Regions from separate parts of the Bacillus nitroreducens genome, predicted to be linked through region 1. Evidence: riboswitches for the same ligand, from Rfam matches in the RefSeq annotation. Region 1 holds a riboswitch; the other holds the start of a gene.
What was found. Region 1 has a riboswitch for cyclic di-AMP ahead of ACWPVE_RS02005 (dicarboxylate/amino acid:cation symporter). Riboswitches for the same ligand answer to the same signal wherever they lie in the genome.

Region 1 (9,379 bases):
ACAGTAAAAAACTTCATAATCGGTGGAAAAGTCACTCCACTGATTATGAAGTAATTTGTTTTATTTATCTAATAAAGATCTATACAGTGAAAGCATTTTTTGACTATTTTTTACCATATCATGGTGTGTTTCAACATAGAGCCTTCCCTTTTCCCCAATACCTGGCAACATATCAAGATTATTTAGCGTGTATTCGATCGTATCTTTTATGGTATCAGGATTCGCCACTAAGATAGGCAGGTCGCTTGAATAATGGTCTTTCATAAAGTCACTAATCCAGCAAATAACGGGTTTTCCCATTGCCATTGCCTCTACAGCGAATAAACCGTAACTTCCTATATGAAGTTGGTCAATAATTAAATCAGCCTCCTGATAAATTCGCATTGCCTTTTCATGGGACAACCCCTTCACTAGTCGAAAATCAAAATCATATTGATCCTTCAATGATTCAATTGCTTTTAAAATATAGTTGGTACCTTTGATTTCAGGAGAGGTCGGGGCATGAACAATAAGTGGTCTCTTAGTTGGTTGTGATTTCTTAATGGGTCTGTATCTTTCTAAATTAATCATAGAAGGTATGATATGGACATTTTCATAGAAATCCTTCACGTATTGATAAAGTTCATGATCAAACACGACACAATCCTGTATATGATGTGAAAGGGTAGATAGACTTGTTTTGATTCGATATTCATTTTTATTTTTCGTTAACGCATATGGATTTAACTCAAGGGCTTTAGAGAATATTCGTACGTCACTACCCCAATGCTGCATAAGAAGTGACTTCCCTGAAGACTTATATAAGGGAAAGTCCGACCAATCTAATGTCAAACTTGTTCCAAAATGAAAGTGAAAAAGGTCATAACGAGTAAGAAACTCTTTTGTTAATTTTCTAAGCTTCTCATTAATAGATTTCGAGCTTCGTTGGCCTATTAAATTCCAGGTGTAATTCGAATCATAATTTAAATAATAGGGGTAGTAATTGATTGTATGTGAATGAATTCCTTGTCTCGTTAATCCTTCTGAAAGTGTATTCATTTGGTTGGCAATTTCGATACTCCCCTGAAGAATGCGAGGATTCGAATAGACAAATTCTGGCTTTTTAGTTGAGCATTCTTTTTCAAATCCTGTAGCTGATAATGTTGCATCTACAATTTCCATGATCGTAGTCAAAATTGGTTCATTTGGATAGTGATCAAGCCCTCTCCATGTCCATAACCAAGCATTTTGAGGGTTTGTTTTTTGTAAATGGTCACATGCTTGCCTTGCATAATGGGTGGGAGAGTCAATTGCTGGTTTTTCTTGTTCAAATAATTCCATTGCCTTTCTAAAATTTCCTACTTTTACATGTTGAATAATTTGGTTTTCAATCTCTTTCAATTCCTCACCACTTTCAATCTATTTTTGCATAAATGGCTATATGAGTATATAAATGTAAATGCGAATATCAATGTTCATGCATATGCTAAAAATGATGAAATGATTGAGTTAATGAGATTTACCAGGAGGTACTGTCATGAGTAAATTTGAAAAAGAAATCGAACGTTTTGTGGCTGACTATTACAAGGACCATGATGAAGCAAAAGCGAAGCTTGATAAATGGGCTGCAGAAAATGAAAAGGGAATCAATCAGTTGGAAGCAGAAGTTAGAAAATTTCAGAACGAACTTGAATCAAGGATGGAAAAACTGGACAAATGGTTTTCTAAAAAACAGGGAGAGTTAGAAAAAAATATAGAAGGGTAATTCGTTTCAATTTCCGCATATGCCCTATGTTCCTGTCCGCACAAAAACACTCCTTATAACATATTTTATAATGTACTCTTTTTATGAGGAGGTGCGAAATATGGGCTACGGATTTGGTGGATTCGGTGGATGCGGCTATGGCGGCTACGGCTATGGCGGCGGCTACGGTGGCGGATCAACTTTTGTATTAATCGTCGTATTGTTCATCCTATTAATTATTGTAGGTGCTTCTTTCTACAACTAATTATGACTTTTTAAAAAAGTGAAGTACGAGTCAATCGACTCGTACTTTATCCATTTAATGAAGAGAATATAGTTTTTTCTCACGACTTTGCACCACTTTTAGGCGGGAGTCATAAGATATACCACAATGTAAGGAGGTTTCGTAATGGACAATAACTTTTTTAAGAATATTGAAAAGAAAACAGGCGTGAATATGCAGGAGGTATTTCAGCTAGCAAACTCTTTGCAAAATGCGAATTTTAAGGATGAGAAAACGGTTCGTAATGTGATTAGAAAGGTTTCTAAACTTGCAAATAAGCCAGTAAATAAACAACTCGAGGACAAAATTGTAAATAGTATTATTAATGGAAATGAAAAAATGGACTTTAACACCATTTCAAAAATGATTAATAAAAAGTAAGCAAAGTGGGTCTGGCGCAAGGTGTCAGGCCTTTTTTAAAATAGACCCTCATAAAGAAGAGGTTGTTTTCGAATATTTTAAATAGTAAAAAATGTATATATAACAAAATATATTTAATAGAAGAGGGACTGGAGGGCAGAACATGGGTTATATTTTACCAATCAACAATGAACAATACACTCAATACGTGCACCGTACCACTAAATATAAAACAAATGAATTAAAGCTTTATCAAGTTCATCCAGCAACATTGAATATGAATCAACGTTTGAATCCTCCCCATGTTGAACAAAAGCAAACTTCAAAAAAACAAAGTCAATATATTGAAAATGTTCGGGCTCAATATACTGGAAAAGGTCTGTTATTCGACGAGAGTATTTAAAAAGAAGGCTAGTATTCTTGAATATACAAGCCTTCATCTTCTCTCCATTCCGCATAAAGTAAATCCTTATATGAAGCGACACCTTGATTTCTCAATTCTGATTGGAGCCATTCCTCCGAAAAACCACTCTCTCTCAAATTTTCGATAATGAGTACACCATCACTTACGAATGTGATCGGGAGTCGAACCTTTTGTTCCTCCATCTTATAGTCCTGTCGAGTAGGTGGTTCATATGGAGACTTTTTAAGAACACTGATGGAACCGTCTGTCTCCAAGATGGCATATTCAGCTTCTCTAATTGAAAAAACACCCTTCGAACGAAGTAGATGCTGGAGTTGGTTAAGATCAAGTTTATTTTTCCTTAAGTGTTCTTTAATAATCTTTCCTTTATGTATAATGATTGAAGGTTTTCCCTCCAGTATAGGTCTTGTACGTCTTACCTTTTGTGTGATGACTTCTATCACATGAATTAATCCACCCCAAATAAATATAGCAAATAATATCTGAGAAATTCCTATATCTTGATCAAATACAGCATTGCCAACAAGTTCGCCTAATACCAATGCAGAGATAAAATCAAATGCAGTGATTTGAGTTATTTGTGTTTTTCCCAGTATTTTGGTCAGAATCAGTAATCCTATAAGACCAACTATTAAGTCAAATGCAATCCTGAAATATTCCACTATGCTCACCCCTCTATGGTAGAATGAGCATGTTTACCCTTTTTTATCCAAGAGGAAACTGGTTTTCACTTCTTTTTTTTCTTCTTTCTAGAAACCAATTGCCTATAAGTCCAATCCACAGACAAGATACAAACCAATAAATGTTTTTGGCAAGAAACTCTCTGCCAATATCTATAAATCCGAGTATAACCGCCAAAACACCGACAAATATGAATACGTTAAACAATCGATGTAACACTCTTTATTCCTCCAAAAAAAGAATGTCTATAGAAGACATTCCTTAATTTTACATTTCTTTTATCATGGTGACATGTGGAATACCAGCATCCATAAAAATCCCTGATACGGTTTCATATCCCAACTTTTTATAAAAGTTTTCTGCTTGAGTTTGCGCATTGAGCTTTAATTTAGAAATCCCGCGCTCTTTGGCAATTTCCTCCATTTTATGCATAATGATATTCCCTGCTCCTTTTTTTCGATGTGAAGCTAGAACACAAATGCGTTCCACTTTGCCATATCCATCAAGAACGCGAAAACGGCCTGCTCCTACAGGTTCATTGTCATCATACAGGACGATATGTGTAGCTTCATCTTCGAATTGGTCAATCTCTTCTTCAAGAGGGACCTTTTGCTCATCCACGAATACGACTTTTCGGACAGTGAATGCGTCATCTAGTTCTTTGTTGTCTGTTACGATTCTTGCTTCCATGTTGTGTTAATTTTCCTTTCCTAAACGAAATGTTTCATATACAGTCCAAGACCCATTTTCTAATTGATAAAGGAGATGAATGCGGTCAATTTGTTCCTCATGGTCCATTTTAATCATCCGCAATTGGCCATATACATCGGAATGTTCATCACTTGATAACTTTTGTCCAATTGTAATGTGGGGAACGAACGCATATTCAGGTTCTCCTGCAAAATAACCAGAGTGAAGTGCATGATGTAATTTAAGTAGTTCTTCATTAGGATCTACTTTTAAGTAAATAACGTTATTAACAGGAGAAAAAGAGCTAACCTTTACCACTTTTAGTGTAAATGGTTTTGTTTGTTTGGAAATGGACTCTAATTCTCTCGTGATATCATTAATTTCTTCATTAGATGCGTCAAATGCATTCTTAATCGTAAGATGTGGTGGAATTAATGCATAATGCGGGTCATAACGCTTACGATACGAATTTACTGTATCTTGCAGTTTTTTGGACGGGAAGATCACGATACCATATTTCATTTTATTGCCCTCCTCATGATTTATCATTTAACAACTGGAAGTACTTGGATTGTTTGAACCAATTATAACAAATAAAAAAAAATGATAGAACACATAGTCCATAAAAAACATGTTATTTTAACATTTTTGAAAGTGCTCTTGGTAAATCAGGTTGCCAAAAGGTCCATGTATGGTTGCCGTTGAATTCCTCATAGAAACAAGGATAGCCCTTTTTATCGATGATATGATGTAATGCTCGATTTGGAGTCAGGAAATCTTCAACCTTTCCTGCTGTTGTTTTAACCTCTGTTTCACCAGTTCCAATTACATGATACAAATCAAGAAGATGTGGATCATCAAAGTGCTCAACTTGGTGAAGTACATGGTCATTTACAAAAGGGGATTGCATAATGACTTTTCCAAATGTATGAGGATACTCAAGTGCAGTTAAAAGTGAGACCGTAGCTGCTAGTGAATCGCCAATTAATGCCCTGCCTAGTCCCATTTGATACGTTGGAAATTCTCGGTCGATGAATGGTACAAGTTCTTCTCCTAAAAACCGCTTATACAATGGATGTTGCTCACCTTCGGGGTGATACTTTTTACGTCGATCTGCGACGCTTTTATATGGAACCCCAACGATAATGGTATTGCTAATTTCACTTGTTGCAAGGAGTTGATCAACAACTCGAGCAATTCTGCCTAGATTAAAATAATCTCGACCATCTTGCGCAATGAGAACATTGTATTTATAAAGAGGAGAGAAGGTTGCTGGTAGATAAACGATAAGTTCAAGCTCCTCATTCAGTATCTTACTATGTATAGTCATTTCCCTAACTGTGCCTTTATTAACCATCTTTATAATCCTCCAAACACTCAATCTAAACAAGCTATATCTATTATTATAACGTTTGGAAAAAACGAAAGCGACAGGAAAAAGTCCCTGTCGCGAAAGATTGATTATTAAACTGCTGCTTCATCCATATGTTTCTTTTCAGATTCAGCAACATACATTGCACATGCAGCATCACCAGTAATATTAATTGCGGTACGAGTCATGTCAAGTAAACGGTCAATTCCTATGATCAAACCAATACCTTCTGGTGGTAAACCAACTGCTGTTAGTACCATTGCAAGCATAATTAAACCTACTCCAGGTACTCCAGCTGTTCCAACACTAGCAAGAACGGCTGTTAATATGACGACTACAATTTGAGAAAATGTAAGGTCAAAACCATATACCTGTGCAATGAATATGGTCGCAACCCCTTGCATGATGGCTGTTCCATCCATATTAATTGTTGCACCTAAAGGTTGTACAAAGCTACTGATTGATTTAGGTACCTTAAGATTATTTTGGGCAGTTTCCATTGATATTGGTAGTGTTGCACTACTACTTGACGTACTAAAAGCAACTGTAATCGCTGGAGCAAAGCCTTTTACAAACTCGATGGGGTTACGTTTAGCTAATAATGCAACAGTTCCTCCATATGTGAATGCAGCATGTATGAAAAGAGCGGCAAGCACAATTAAGAAATAACCAATCATTGCCTTTATTGCAGCATAACCTTGGCCTCCAATGGCAGTAGCGATTAATCCAAAAGTTCCGTATGGTGCCGTCTTCATCACGAGATTAACAAGATACATTAAGATTTCGTTTGCTTGTTGAAATAAATTTAGTATTCCTTTTGTTTTTTCACCTAAGACGGTTAAAGCTAATCCAATAAAAATAGCAAAGGTAATAATTTGTAGCATATTAGCATCATTCATTGCCGTAAATGGATTTGTTGGAATAATATTAACTAATGTTTCCATAAAAGGAGGAGCTTCAGTTGCCCCATCATAGGAAACCCCTTCGGTCTTAAATGCACCTCCAGCTCCTGGCTTAAAGATCGAAGCTAGTGTGATTGCGATTGTAATAGCAATTGTTGTTGTCGCTAAGAAATATGTGATTGTTTTTGCACCGATTCTTCCAAGTTTCTTAGGGTCACCAAGCCCTGCAACTCCTAGAGTAATAGAAACCAAGACGATTGGAACAACTAGCATCTTGATTAAACCTAGGAAAATTTGTCCAAGAGGAACGAAAACCCACGTATTTGCATATTCAAATACAGTTGCGGATGTTACATTTAAAATAAGGCCGACAATGGCACCTAAACCTAAACCTAATAATATCTTTTTGGTTAATGACATAAAGAACCTCCTTAAGATGTAGTTGAATGTGATTATTATTCATGAAAGGGAAGTAGAATTGCGATGAAAAGCATATAATTTGGAGACACAAAAGGCCACGAGAGTAGGGCTCGTGGCCATAATGTTGATTTTTCGCAACAAAGCTCTCTCCATATGCTTACGAGGTTAGCTGTCGGATTCGGATGAAGAGTCAATTTTCCTACCTTTTCATAAAAAAAGGATTCACCCCTAGTGCCCATATGCACATTATTGGTTCCCCCGTTTCCCCAAAAATGGGAATTCAGCAATTATAAAGTTGTACTATAACTGATATAATATTTATAGCTTATAATAGGACATTTTGTCAATATTATTTAATTGTTATAGGATCCCAGTAATGTTCTTACTAACACATTGTACTTTTCTTTTTAGTAGTACAATTTAACTGGAGGGAAGGTGACTGGGGTTCCTAAATACCTATTTGAAAAAAAGGTTCATGTTTATATTAAAATAATGAAAAATTAATTGACAATTTATCAAAAGGTATGTATTATAAGAATTATCCTTATACTATGATTCCGTAGCTCAGCTGGGAGAGCGCCACCTTGACAGGGTGGAGGTCGTTGGTTCGAGCCCAATCGGAATCACTACCAAAAGTCTTTGATAAATCAACTTTATCAAGGGCTTTTTTTAATGTTTAATGGCTAGAATAAGAGCTTTTAAGATCGTCTTTGAATATATTTTTCTTTACAAGAGTACTAGAATCAAAGATAGGGAACCTCGTTAAACAAAAAACCACTCGCACTTGCGAGTGGTTTTAATTTGTTTATATTAAGCAGACTTGATTGCAACATTTTTCTTCTCTTTGCGCTTTTTCGCTAATTCAGCTGTTGCTGTGAAGAGAACGTCTGATGAAGAATTAAGTGCTGTTTCACAAGAATCTTGGAGAACTCCAATGACAAAACCTACACCAACAACTTGCATGGCAATATCATTTGGTATGCCGAATAAGCTAGATGCTAATGGAATGAGTAACAGAGATCCACCTGCAACCCCTGAGGCACCAGCTGCAGAAACGGCTGATAATACACTAAGAATAAGTGCTGTTGCAAAGTCAACTTCAATGCCTAGTGTATGAACAGCTGCAAGTGTAAGAATAGAGATTGTGACGGCAGCCCCAGCCATATTAATAGTTCCACCAAGTGGAATTGATACAGAATACGTATCTTTGTTTAAGCCAAGTTTTTCACAAAGGTTCATATTAACAGGTATATTGGCCGCTGAGCTACGCGTGAAAAATGCTGTAATTCCACTCTCACGTAAACATCTAAAGACAAGAGGATATGGATTTTGGCGAATGTAGATATACACAATTAAAGGATTTACGATAAGTGCAATAAAAAACATACAGCCAAGTAATAGAGCTAAAATTTTCCCATATTCCATTAAAGCCGAAAGTCCACTTGTTACAATTGCATCAAATACTAGTCCCATGATTCCGAATGGAGCAAAACTGATAATCCATTTTACAACTTTCGTAATGGCGTCAGAAACATTTGAAAGCAACGTCTTTGTTGTATCGTTTGCCTGTTTTAACGCAAGGCCAAACAGAATAGCCCATGCGAGTATTCCGATGTAGTTTGCATTAATTAGTGCATTAACAGGATTGTCCACTATATTGAATAATAATGTTTGAAATACCTCTAAAATACCACTTGGGGGTGAAAGATCTTCAACTCCCTTTACTAATGACAATTTAACTGGAAAGATAAAGCTTGCTAAAACAGCTACAAATCCAGCTATAAAAGTACTGATTATATATAAACCAATAATTGATTTAATATTAGTTTGAGTTCCACTTCGTTGTTTAGAAATTGCATCAATAACTAAGAATAAGACCAAGACAGGTGCAACTGCTTTTAAAGCACCAACAAATAATGAACCGAAAATGGAGACCCATTTTGTACTATCTGGAACAAGTATAGCTAATAGAATACCAACTACGATACCTATAAGAATCCGTTTAACAAGGCTAACTTGGTCCCATTTCCTAAATAATTCTTGCATATTCTTCCCCCTCATCTGATGGAAATTAAATTACAACTGTAAAAGGAATATTTTTTGTAATTTTAACACGAAAATTGTCAATTGTGAATCAATTTCAAAACTGTAAAAAATGTTAATTATTAAATGATTACTCGTACCACGACTTAAGTATTGGTGCTTTGGACATTGGGAAATTAGGACTGCTAGTCTGCATAGACATTTATTCTACCATATAAACTTGTATTTTTATGTTCAAAATCCAAACAACTTTTATTTCAAGTGATCCCTTATATAAAAAAGACTGAATCCAGTTAGGACTCAGTCATTTATGAACCTATTTTTTGAATTAATTGAGGAGAGTTGTTACGAGGTGAATTCACCATTGTTGATACCTCATACGCTTCCATATGATCCGCTGGTAGTGGTTTGAGTAGATGGGATATCTTTGAGACATCATCCAATTTCGGATCTAGCCACGTTTGTTCGTCTTCTTTGTTGA
Region 2 (9,379 bases), on a different contig from region 1:
GCAAAAATAAGCTCTCAATCAATTCTTCATTAAAATGAATGAGTAAAAAACTTACTAAGGCATTTCTTTTATCTTCTTCCGATCCAATAATTTCAACCCCGACGCCTTTTTTTCGATGAAGCTTGATATCATAGGTTTTCAACCACACCATCAACTCATCTAAGTCCGTCCCCAAAGTTGTAATTGATATGCCTAACTCGTTTGCTAAGGAAGGTAGTTTTATAGGTCCTTCTGCATCTAATAGTTTGGTATAAGCAAGTAACCTTCTTTCTTCTAACGAAAAATCAATTGGATTAATTTTATTTAACTCTTGGATCAGTCTATAAAAGTTATTGTTAGTACCTAAAATTGTTAATCCGTTATCATTTTCTACCGATAAGTCGAACTTTTTTAGAATCTTTTCTATGCTTTTTAAATCCCTTTGAATTGTTCTTGTACTGACATGTAGAAATTCAGCAATGGAAGAGATTGAATGCTTCCCACCTTTTTTCACCATTAGGTCAATAATTGCCTTCTCCCTTGATGTCATCATCATTTTCATCAACTCTTTTCAATCAATTTCATTCTATAAATGATTGATATTATTCATAAAAATGGAAGAAGAAAGATGCATGTTTGCATCTTTCTTACTTAACTTATTTCTCAAAGGAAGCTCCGATAATACTTAGGATTTCATCTACTGTCTTAGCATTTGCCATTTTTTCAACATTTTCCATTTCAGAACATGTAATCGCAATTGCAGACAATATTTCTAAATGTCCTCCTTCTTTACCAGCAATTCCAAATATCAAACGAACTTTTTGTCCATCATAATCAATACCTTCTGGAACTTGAATAATCGTAACACCTGATTTTTTAACACTTTTCTTTGCTTCATCTGTTCCATGAGGGATCGCTACATCGTTACCCATATAGGTAGTAGTCATATTATCTCTCTCAATCATCGCTTCGATATACGATTCTTCTACATAACCACCATCTACCAGAACCCTTCCTGCAAATCGAATTGCTTCTTCCTTAGAGGAGAACTTTTTATTTAAGAAGATGTTTTCTTTTCTAAGAACTTCTTGATTCGTTGATGATGTTTCATTTACTTCTTCATTTAATGATTTTTCTTCCAAAACGTCTTCTGTTTTTAGACGATGGATCAATTCATCATATTTTGGACTTGATAAGAAATTGTCCACTGAAATATGATACGCATTTGGTACTTTTTGTTTTGCACGAGGTGTTAGTTCCTCTTGTGTTATAACTAGTTTTGCATCACTAGGAAGATTACTTATAGCTGTATTAGTAACCTTCATATTTAATCCAGCTTCTTTTACTTTTTTCCTTAATAAAGAAGCTCCCATAGCACTTGATCCCATACCAGCATCACATGCAAAGATAATATGGTTGATATCTTTCGGTTTGATTTCCCCATTCGCAACTTCAGCAGTACTTAGTGTACTTGCCACACTACTTTTCTTACCTTTCATTTCCTGCATTTTTCGTGATGCCTCTTCAATACTTTCTTCTTTTCCTTTACTTGTTTTTAATACGATTGAAGAAATAACAAGTGAAACAACAGCTGCCACAACGACACCAGCAATATTAGCAAAATAGTTACCTGCAGGTGTTACAGCAAGAATAGCAAGAATACTACCAGGTGAAGATGGTGCCACTAAACCGCCACCAAGGACAGAAAGTGTGAATACTCCACTAATTCCTCCTAAAATAACTGCTATAAATAACAAAGGATTCATTAACACATATGGGAAGTAGATTTCATGAATACCACCAAAGAAATGAATGATACTAGCACCAGGTGCTGTTTGCTTAGCTGTACCTCTTCCAAAGAAGCAATATGCTAAAAGAACACCGATACCAGGTCCAGGGTTAGCTTCCAATAAGAATAAGATAGATGCGCCAGTTTGTTTCACTTGCTCTATCCCGATTGGTGATAATACACCATGATTTATGGCATTATTTAAGAACAATATTTTTGCTGGTTCAATGAGAATGCTTGTTAAAGGAAGAACTCCTACCCCTAACATCCATTCGACACCAGTTACTAACCATCCTGTAAGTACGCTTACTCCAGGTCCTACTAACAAGAAGGAAAGGATCGCAAGTAAGCCACCTAGAATACCAGAAGAAAAGTTATTCACTAGCATTTCAAAGCCAGTTTTAATTTTACCTTCGATTAATGAGTCAAATTTTTTGATGACCCATCCTCCAATAGGACCCATAACCATTGCTCCGAGGAACATTGGTATTTCAGCACCAACAATAACCCCCATTGTTGCAATCGCCCCAACGACACCCCCACGAGTGTCATATACCAGTTTACCTCCAGTATAACCGATTAATAATGGTAATAAATATTTTACCATTGGGTCTACTAATGAAGCTAATTCCTCATTCGGGAACCATCCTGCTTCTATAAAAAGTGCTGTAATTAGCCCCCATGCTATAAACGCGCCAATATTCGGCATTACCATAGAGCTTAAAAAGTTACCGAACTTCTGAACGCGAACTTTTATACCTCTATCTTGTTGAGTCATTTGACCCACTTCCTTTCAAAATCATAGTACTGATATATTAATCTTAGAGAATTAAACGCTTTCAAACAATCGAAAGTAGAACTAATTTTGTCCAAATACTCTATGTCAAAACTTTTTTAACTCTACTCATCCTTATTCTAACGGTGGAAAACCTTATAATAAGGATATTTTTAATGTTAACGACCACTTATTTTTTTATGCTTCCAAACGACTAGTTTTTCGAATGAATCCCCTTATCCAGACAGTATACTCAATCATTATCTTTCTCTGTTAATAGGTCCGTTCTCCAAACGGAACAGATATAAGAAAAATGTGGAAAATGAGACTAAAAGAACATCTTTTATTACTATCCTGTGTTCACCCGTTCTATAAGGAACGATATGAGACATCCTGAAGTTGCTAAGAACAAGAAGTTGAAAAGGTATCCTGAATAAAAAAACAGGGACGAAGTCCTACTGGACCCGTCCCGAATTGATTATGGTTAAAGAATCTATTTAAAAACGATCGAGTACATATTAAATCTCCCGCTACTCTTCTTTGCTTATTATATATCACGCTTTCGAAAGCCAACAAAGCTGATAAGGATTAACCCTACAGCAATAATACTTAATAAGAATAATGGCATAAAAGTTGCTTCCTCTATAGGTACTTGTGGAACATGCCCAAATGGAGAAAGTTGCCCCACCCAATCTGGAAATTGCATCAAGTTCCCTAAATATAGGACAAAGAATGAATAAAGAAAATAGAACCAAACCATATGGGTCAACCTTGGTAGAAATCCATTTAAAAATGCAGCGATACTAATCATAACAAGCATGGCTGGAAAAAATACAAAGGCTGCACTGAAGATCATTCCGAGTTCAAGACCTTCCTCCATTACTGATGCTGCAGCAGACCATAGACCAAGAGCACTAAGTGCGATCATAACAAAACCATTCACAACTGCTAGAATTACATATGAGCCTATAAGCTTTGTCCTAGAGACAGCCCTACCTAATAAATGCTCTAAACGGCCTTTTTTCTCTTCACTGCGCAGTTTATTCATAGCCATAACTGGAGGAACTGTTGCTAAAAGAGAAATAACGATCATTAATGTTGGAATAAATTGTTCTACTATGGAAGCCCCTTCTGCTTGTTGTAACATTTGTTGATACGTTTCATTTCCTTCAAAAAACGATTCTAAATCACCAAATATAGATCCATAGGAGGCACCGAGCACATACAACCCAATTGCCCACGATATAAACTCTGTCCGCTGTAATCGAAATGCTAACCCAATTGGACTTTGCAATAGACGAGTGGCATATCTCCTCCCTGGTTTAGAAGCTATAAATCCTTGCTCCAAATCACGTACACTATTTAAATAGTTTGCTAATATAAACAATACGAGAGAAACAACCAACATTAGGAATATCGGCGTCCAATTATTAGATGAATATACTTCAGCTTTTATTACCCATCCTAATGGAGAAAGCCATGATAAGGCTTCGTTACTTATATCCGTAATAGCCCTAAATAGATAGAAAAAGATCAGTATAGCAACCGACCATCCAATCGTAACCCGGGAACTTTCTGTAAGTTGGGCAAAAACCGCTGTAACTCCTGCAAAAACTAACCCCGTCCCACCTAAAACAGCACCATAAAGGAAGGAACCTCCTAATTCCATACTTTCAATTCCAAGTCCATATAACCCAATACTTATTAGTAGTGCCAAAACAATAAACGTCCCACTTGTTACAACTAATGTAGCATTTAAGTAAGAAAGTCGGCCTGATGGTAAGGAACGGATCATTTCAATACGACCATCTTCTTCATCTGCCCTCGTATGTCGGGTGACAAGTAAAATAGCCATTAGCCCTACAATTACCGCAGTCATTACTAACATATTATGGGCTGTCATTGCTCCAGTTGTATAATTATCGAAATCACCAGTCCCTAACATAGCAGTAATAGCTGGATTTGCCATTGTTTCAGTTATGGCATCTCTTTCCTGTTGCGTTTCATATAAATTTTCAAAAGCAGGAGGTACGATTAAGGTAAAGAACATCAAACCAATTATCCATAACGGGGCTCTTATACGGTCAAGACGCAGAATAAACCGCGATAACTTTCCTGTGTTAGCAAATATATTTAGATTCACTAACGGACACCTCCCGTTACTTTCCCTTCTGCTTTATCATTGCTTTCATAATGACGCATAAATAAATCTTCAAGAGTCGGTGGTGCACTTTCCAACTTTATAATTCCAAACTGACTAATATATCTAATAGCATTATCCAGTTCTTCCGTATCAACCTGGAATGTCAAACCTTTATTTGTTTCTTCTACTTCATGAATTCCTTGTAATTCGTTTAATGATGAAATGGGCTTCTTTGTCTTAACAAGGATATGTGTACGAGTTAGGTGACGAAGTTCATCTAAGGATCCAGTTTCTATTATTTGGCCTTTACGAATAATTCCGACCCTATCACATAATTTTTCCACTTCAGAAAGGATGTGACTAGAAAGAAGTACACTTTTACCTTGGTTTTTAACCTCCATCACACACTCTTGAAATACTTGTTCCATCAACGGGTCCAGTCCCGAGGTTGGTTCATCTAAGATATACAAATCGGCATCTGATGAAAATGCTGCAATTAACGCAACCTTTTGTCTATTCCCTTTAGAATACGTTCTGCATTTCTTGGTGGGGTCTAGATCAAATATATTAATCAGCTCTTCTCTCCTGCTCTTATTATTTCCACCTCGTAATTTAACAAATAAGTCAATGACCTCCCCACCAGTTAGGTTTGGCCATAAATTAACATCACCTGGTACATATGCCAATCTCTTATGAATTTCAACTGCATCATTCCAAGCATCCTTACCAAAAATCTTAACTTCCCCTTCAGTTGCCTTTAAAATACCTAATATTACTCGTATTGTCGTTGATTTACCAGCTCCATTGGGTCCAATAAACCCAAAAACCTCCCCACTACCCACTTCGAAATTAACTCCGTCTAGGGCTGTAAACTTCCCAAACTTCTTCGATAGATTGATAACCTCCAATACGCCCATACCTCATCCTCCTTATTTGTAAAAACAATTCTTTAGTATGTTAGAATAGCTCTCCCATTCTTTAAGATATCCCTCTCCAACTTCCTCAAAGGTATTTAATTGATTGATCGCTTTTTGCCCAAATCCAAACATCGTCCAATTTATAATTTCAATTGTTTTTTGAATGTCGATATCCTCACGAAATTTGGAGTAGTCTATATTTTCATATATTTTTACAATCCCCACATCAAAAATAGAGTTCACTCTTTGATTGATGTCGTCCTTCACTTCTTCCGATTCCTCATGGGTTAATGAAATTAGAAAATCAAAAACTTTAGGATATTTCTTTTGTATTTGTAGTTTTTTTAATCCTAATTTTTCTATCCTTTTAAAAATATCGGTTTCATTAAAATCTATTTGTTCATAGATTGTCTCGATAACTTGAACACTGTACTCCATTAAATATAAATAAAGATCCTTCTTACTATTAAAATAGTTAAATAATGAACCTTTAGAGATTTTTGCCTCTTTTACAATTTCATTTGTTGATGATTTTTCAAAACCACTTTGAGCAAATTCCTTTAATGCGGCATTAATAATACGTTTCTGTTTATCAGATTTTAAGCTGTTAAATAATGAATTAATGATGATGCTCCCCTTTCTACCATACCTTCATGACCGATATGGTCATTTACACTTTAACAAAAATGACCAAAGTGGTCAATAGAGGTTATAGGAATAGGAAGAAAAAGTTCATAGTTCACTTGTCTATCATTAATTCAATCGTTTTAATGACCCGTTTGTCATTAATTCCGAACTTTTTCCTTAGAACTTCTTCATGGATGTTTTCCTAATGAATAATTATATCTCCAAGAAATTAATCCAATCCCCTCCTTCTACTTCCCAACAAACACACTGAAAGATCCGCTATATAGAGCATGAAAAAAGGACCATGACACATAAGAATGGCCTTAGGGTAACCCTGTTGACCTTTCCCTCTGGTAATACTCGTAACGCTTACGAGGTTAGCTGTCGGATTAGAGAAAGAGAGTATCCCCTCTTACAAAGTAAGATTCACCCCAAGATAGACAAAGCTATCGAATTGTTTCCCCCGCTCAATACAGATTCAGCGAATAAAAGGTGCTCGGAAATATGTAATTTTAAATTCCCTAAAAACACTCCCATTTTTTGCTTTTGTCAATTACTTTTTTTCACTTAAACAAGGAAAAGTCAGCTTAATTAACTTCCTTGTTTAAGATTAAAAGTAGTTTAGTTTATGAACGATTTCCAACTTTAGAACTCATACTAAACAGTAATTTTCCTACAACCATCCTCACTTTGAATAAGGGTAACTCCACTGCAAAAAATTCTTTGCCGTCAGATTGAAGAAAGGTAAAGAAAATATTGAAAAGGAACTGAACTCTACGGGTTATACATTGAGGAAAATCTACTGAATAGAATTAATTTGTGAAGTTATTGAACAAAAAAAAAGGAACGTAGTCCTACTGGACCCGCCCCGATATAATATTAATTTTTTATTAAAAAACCGATTGAATAGCGATTGGTTATATAGTAGACTGCCTGCTACTCTTCCCGCTTCCTTACTGTTTGGATACCGACTTTTTAGCAGGTAAGTAACAACAAGTTATTCCACCGTTACGCTCTTTGCTAAGTTACGTGGCATATCGACATCACAGTCGCGGTGTAGTGCTGCGTAATAAGAGATTAGTTGCAATGGAATAACAGAAATTAATGGTGTTAATAGTTCATGAACAGCTGGAAGAACATAACGGTCCTCCTCTGTTTCTAAGCCTTTCATCGAAATAATACAAGGATGCGCACCACGTGCGACTACCTCTTTTACATTTCCACGAATGCTTAGGTTGACATGCTCTTGTGTAGAAAGGGCAATTATCGGTGTTCCTTCTTCAATCAAGGCAATTGTTCCGTGCTTTAATTCTCCTCCAGCAAATCCTTCTGCTTGTATATAGGAGATTTCTTTTAGCTTTAGGGCGCCCTCTAATCCAACAAAGTAGTCGATTGCACGACCAATGAAAAAGCAGTTGCGCGTTGTTGTCATGTACTCCCACGCGATGGCTTCCATGACTTCTTTATCACCACAAAGTGCTTCCATACTGTTTGCAATGATACCAAGCTCTTTAACAAGATCCATGTTTTGCTTTATGCCCTTTGATTCGGCTGTTACATATGCAAGGATAGCTAGAACCGCCAACTGAGCTGTATACGCTTTTGTTGAAGCAACGGCAATTTCTGGTCCAGCATGAAGTAACAATGTAAAGTCAGCCTCTCTTGAAAGTGTCGAACCTGGTACATTTGTAATCGTAATGGATTTGTGACCCAATTCTTTTACACGCACTAAAACTGCACGGCTGTCTGCTGTTTCACCACTTTGTGAAATGAAGATGAATAATGGTTTATCTGTTAGTAATGGCATATTGTACGAAAATTCGCTAGCAATATGAACCTCAACAGGGATATGCGAAATTTTTTCAATGAATTGCTTTCCAACAAGACCTGCGTGATAGCTCGTTCCAGCAGCGATGATATAGATGCGGTCCGCTTCCTTCATTGCTTCAAGAATACTAGGGTCAATCACTAACTTACCACTTTCCGTTTGATATTCTTGAATGATTTTTCTCATGACAAGTGGCTGTTCATCGATCTCTTTTAGCATATAATGTGGGTAAGTTCCCTTTTCAATGTCACTTGCATCTAGCTCTGCTGTATATGCGTCACGGTTGATGATTTCACCCGCTAAATTTTTAATTGTAACAGAATCTCTTTTAACGATCACGATTTCCTTATCCATCAACTCGATATATTGATCTGTTACTTGTAGCATTGCCATAGCATCACTTGCTACAACATTAAAGTGTGTGCCAAGCCCAACAAGTAAAGGGCTTTTGTTTTTCGCAACATAGATCACTTCGTTGTTTTGCTCATCGAGCATCGCAATTGCATAAGATCCTTTGAGAGTACCTAATGTCTTTCGAAAAGCTTCTTCTACTTCGAGACCTTGATTGACAAATTGCTCTATTACTTGAACAATGACTTCAGTATCAGTATCGCTTTTCATCTCAACATTTTGTAAATACTCATCCTTAAGTTGTGTGTAGTTTTCGATCACACCATTATGGACAAGAGTGAATCGTCCAGAAGATGTTTGATGAGGATGTGCATTCATTTTACTTGGCGCTCCGTGGGTTGCCCAACGAGTGTGTCCAATCCCAGCCATCGCAAATACATTTTGGTCTACTGCATTACGAAGGATTGAAATACGTCCTTTTTCTTTAAAAACATGAACACCTTCATCATTGATAACCGCAATCCCCGCTGAATCATATCCACGATACTCGAGCTTTTCTAGTCCCTTTAACAAAATCTCTTTAGAGTCTTGATTTCCGATATAACCTACAATTCCGCACATAAATTTGTTCCTCCCTAAAAAGGGAACAAGAAAGCACGGGGCTTACTTGCCCCTTTTTTCATATTTATCTCTTTTGTTCAATCATATTCTTCCGTTTGTGCAGAGAGTCACCCCTCTGTTTTACATAGAAGAACTTACGGTCGTGATTGATACCAACCGGGAGGCATCCGCCGAAAATTCGATAAACCTCCACCTCGTCAACTAAACCTAAACAATTGCATATGCATTGTTATTTTTCCGTCCGTGGTTTAGTTCTGGCGCTTTGAATTTATTACTCTTTTAACCTCTATCCTCCTTTCAAAAGAACAAAAATAATCATACACCACAAAATCTAAACTAGTCAATCAAA

Region 2: it holds a riboswitch for cyclic di-AMP, as region 1 does, so the genes downstream of both, ACWPVE_RS08010 (TetR/AcrR family transcriptional regulator) here and ACWPVE_RS02005 (dicarboxylate/amino acid:cation symporter) in region 1, are expected to answer to the same signal.

What each region holds. Positions count from the first base shown of each region.
Region 1 is NZ_CAXHYI020000001.1:401,095-410,473, reverse strand. Features, by position in the region: gene ACWPVE_RS02055 (glycosyltransferase family 4 protein) at 61-1,380, opposite strand; gene ACWPVE_RS02050 (hypothetical protein) at 1,517-1,744, shown strand; gene ACWPVE_RS02045 (YjcZ family sporulation protein) at 1,845-1,988, shown strand; gene ACWPVE_RS02040 (stage VI sporulation protein F) at 2,133-2,387, shown strand; gene ACWPVE_RS02035 (hypothetical protein) at 2,530-2,769, shown strand; gene ACWPVE_RS02030 (DUF421 domain-containing protein) at 2,778-3,455, opposite strand; gene ACWPVE_RS02025 (hypothetical protein) at 3,496-3,690, opposite strand; gene ACWPVE_RS02020 (GNAT family N-acetyltransferase) at 3,739-4,161, opposite strand; gene ACWPVE_RS02015 (YjcG family protein) at 4,168-4,683, opposite strand; gene ACWPVE_RS02010 (alpha/beta hydrolase) at 4,796-5,518, opposite strand; gene ACWPVE_RS02005 (dicarboxylate/amino acid:cation symporter) at 5,626-6,855, opposite strand; cyclic di-AMP (ydaO/yuaA leader) riboswitch at 6,994-7,151, opposite strand; tRNA gene ACWPVE_RS02000 (tRNA-Val) at 7,409-7,481, shown strand; gene sstT (serine/threonine transporter SstT) at 7,666-8,901, opposite strand; gene ACWPVE_RS01990 (SOS response-associated peptidase) at 9,207-9,379, opposite strand, start outside.
Region 2 is NZ_CAXHYI020000003.1:853,165-862,543, forward strand. Features, by position in the region: gene ACWPVE_RS07985 (BglG family transcription antiterminator) at 1-535, opposite strand, end outside; gene ACWPVE_RS07990 (PTS mannitol transporter subunit IICBA) at 636-2,546, opposite strand; gene ACWPVE_RS07995 (ABC transporter permease) at 3,091-4,686, opposite strand; gene ACWPVE_RS08000 (ABC transporter ATP-binding protein) at 4,686-5,603, opposite strand; gene ACWPVE_RS08005 (hypothetical protein) at 5,616-6,041, opposite strand; partial or broken gene ACWPVE_RS08010 (TetR/AcrR family transcriptional regulator) at 6,057-6,233, opposite strand; cyclic di-AMP (ydaO/yuaA leader) riboswitch at 6,583-6,724, opposite strand; gene glmS (glutamine--fructose-6-phosphate transaminase (isomerizing)) at 7,228-9,030, opposite strand.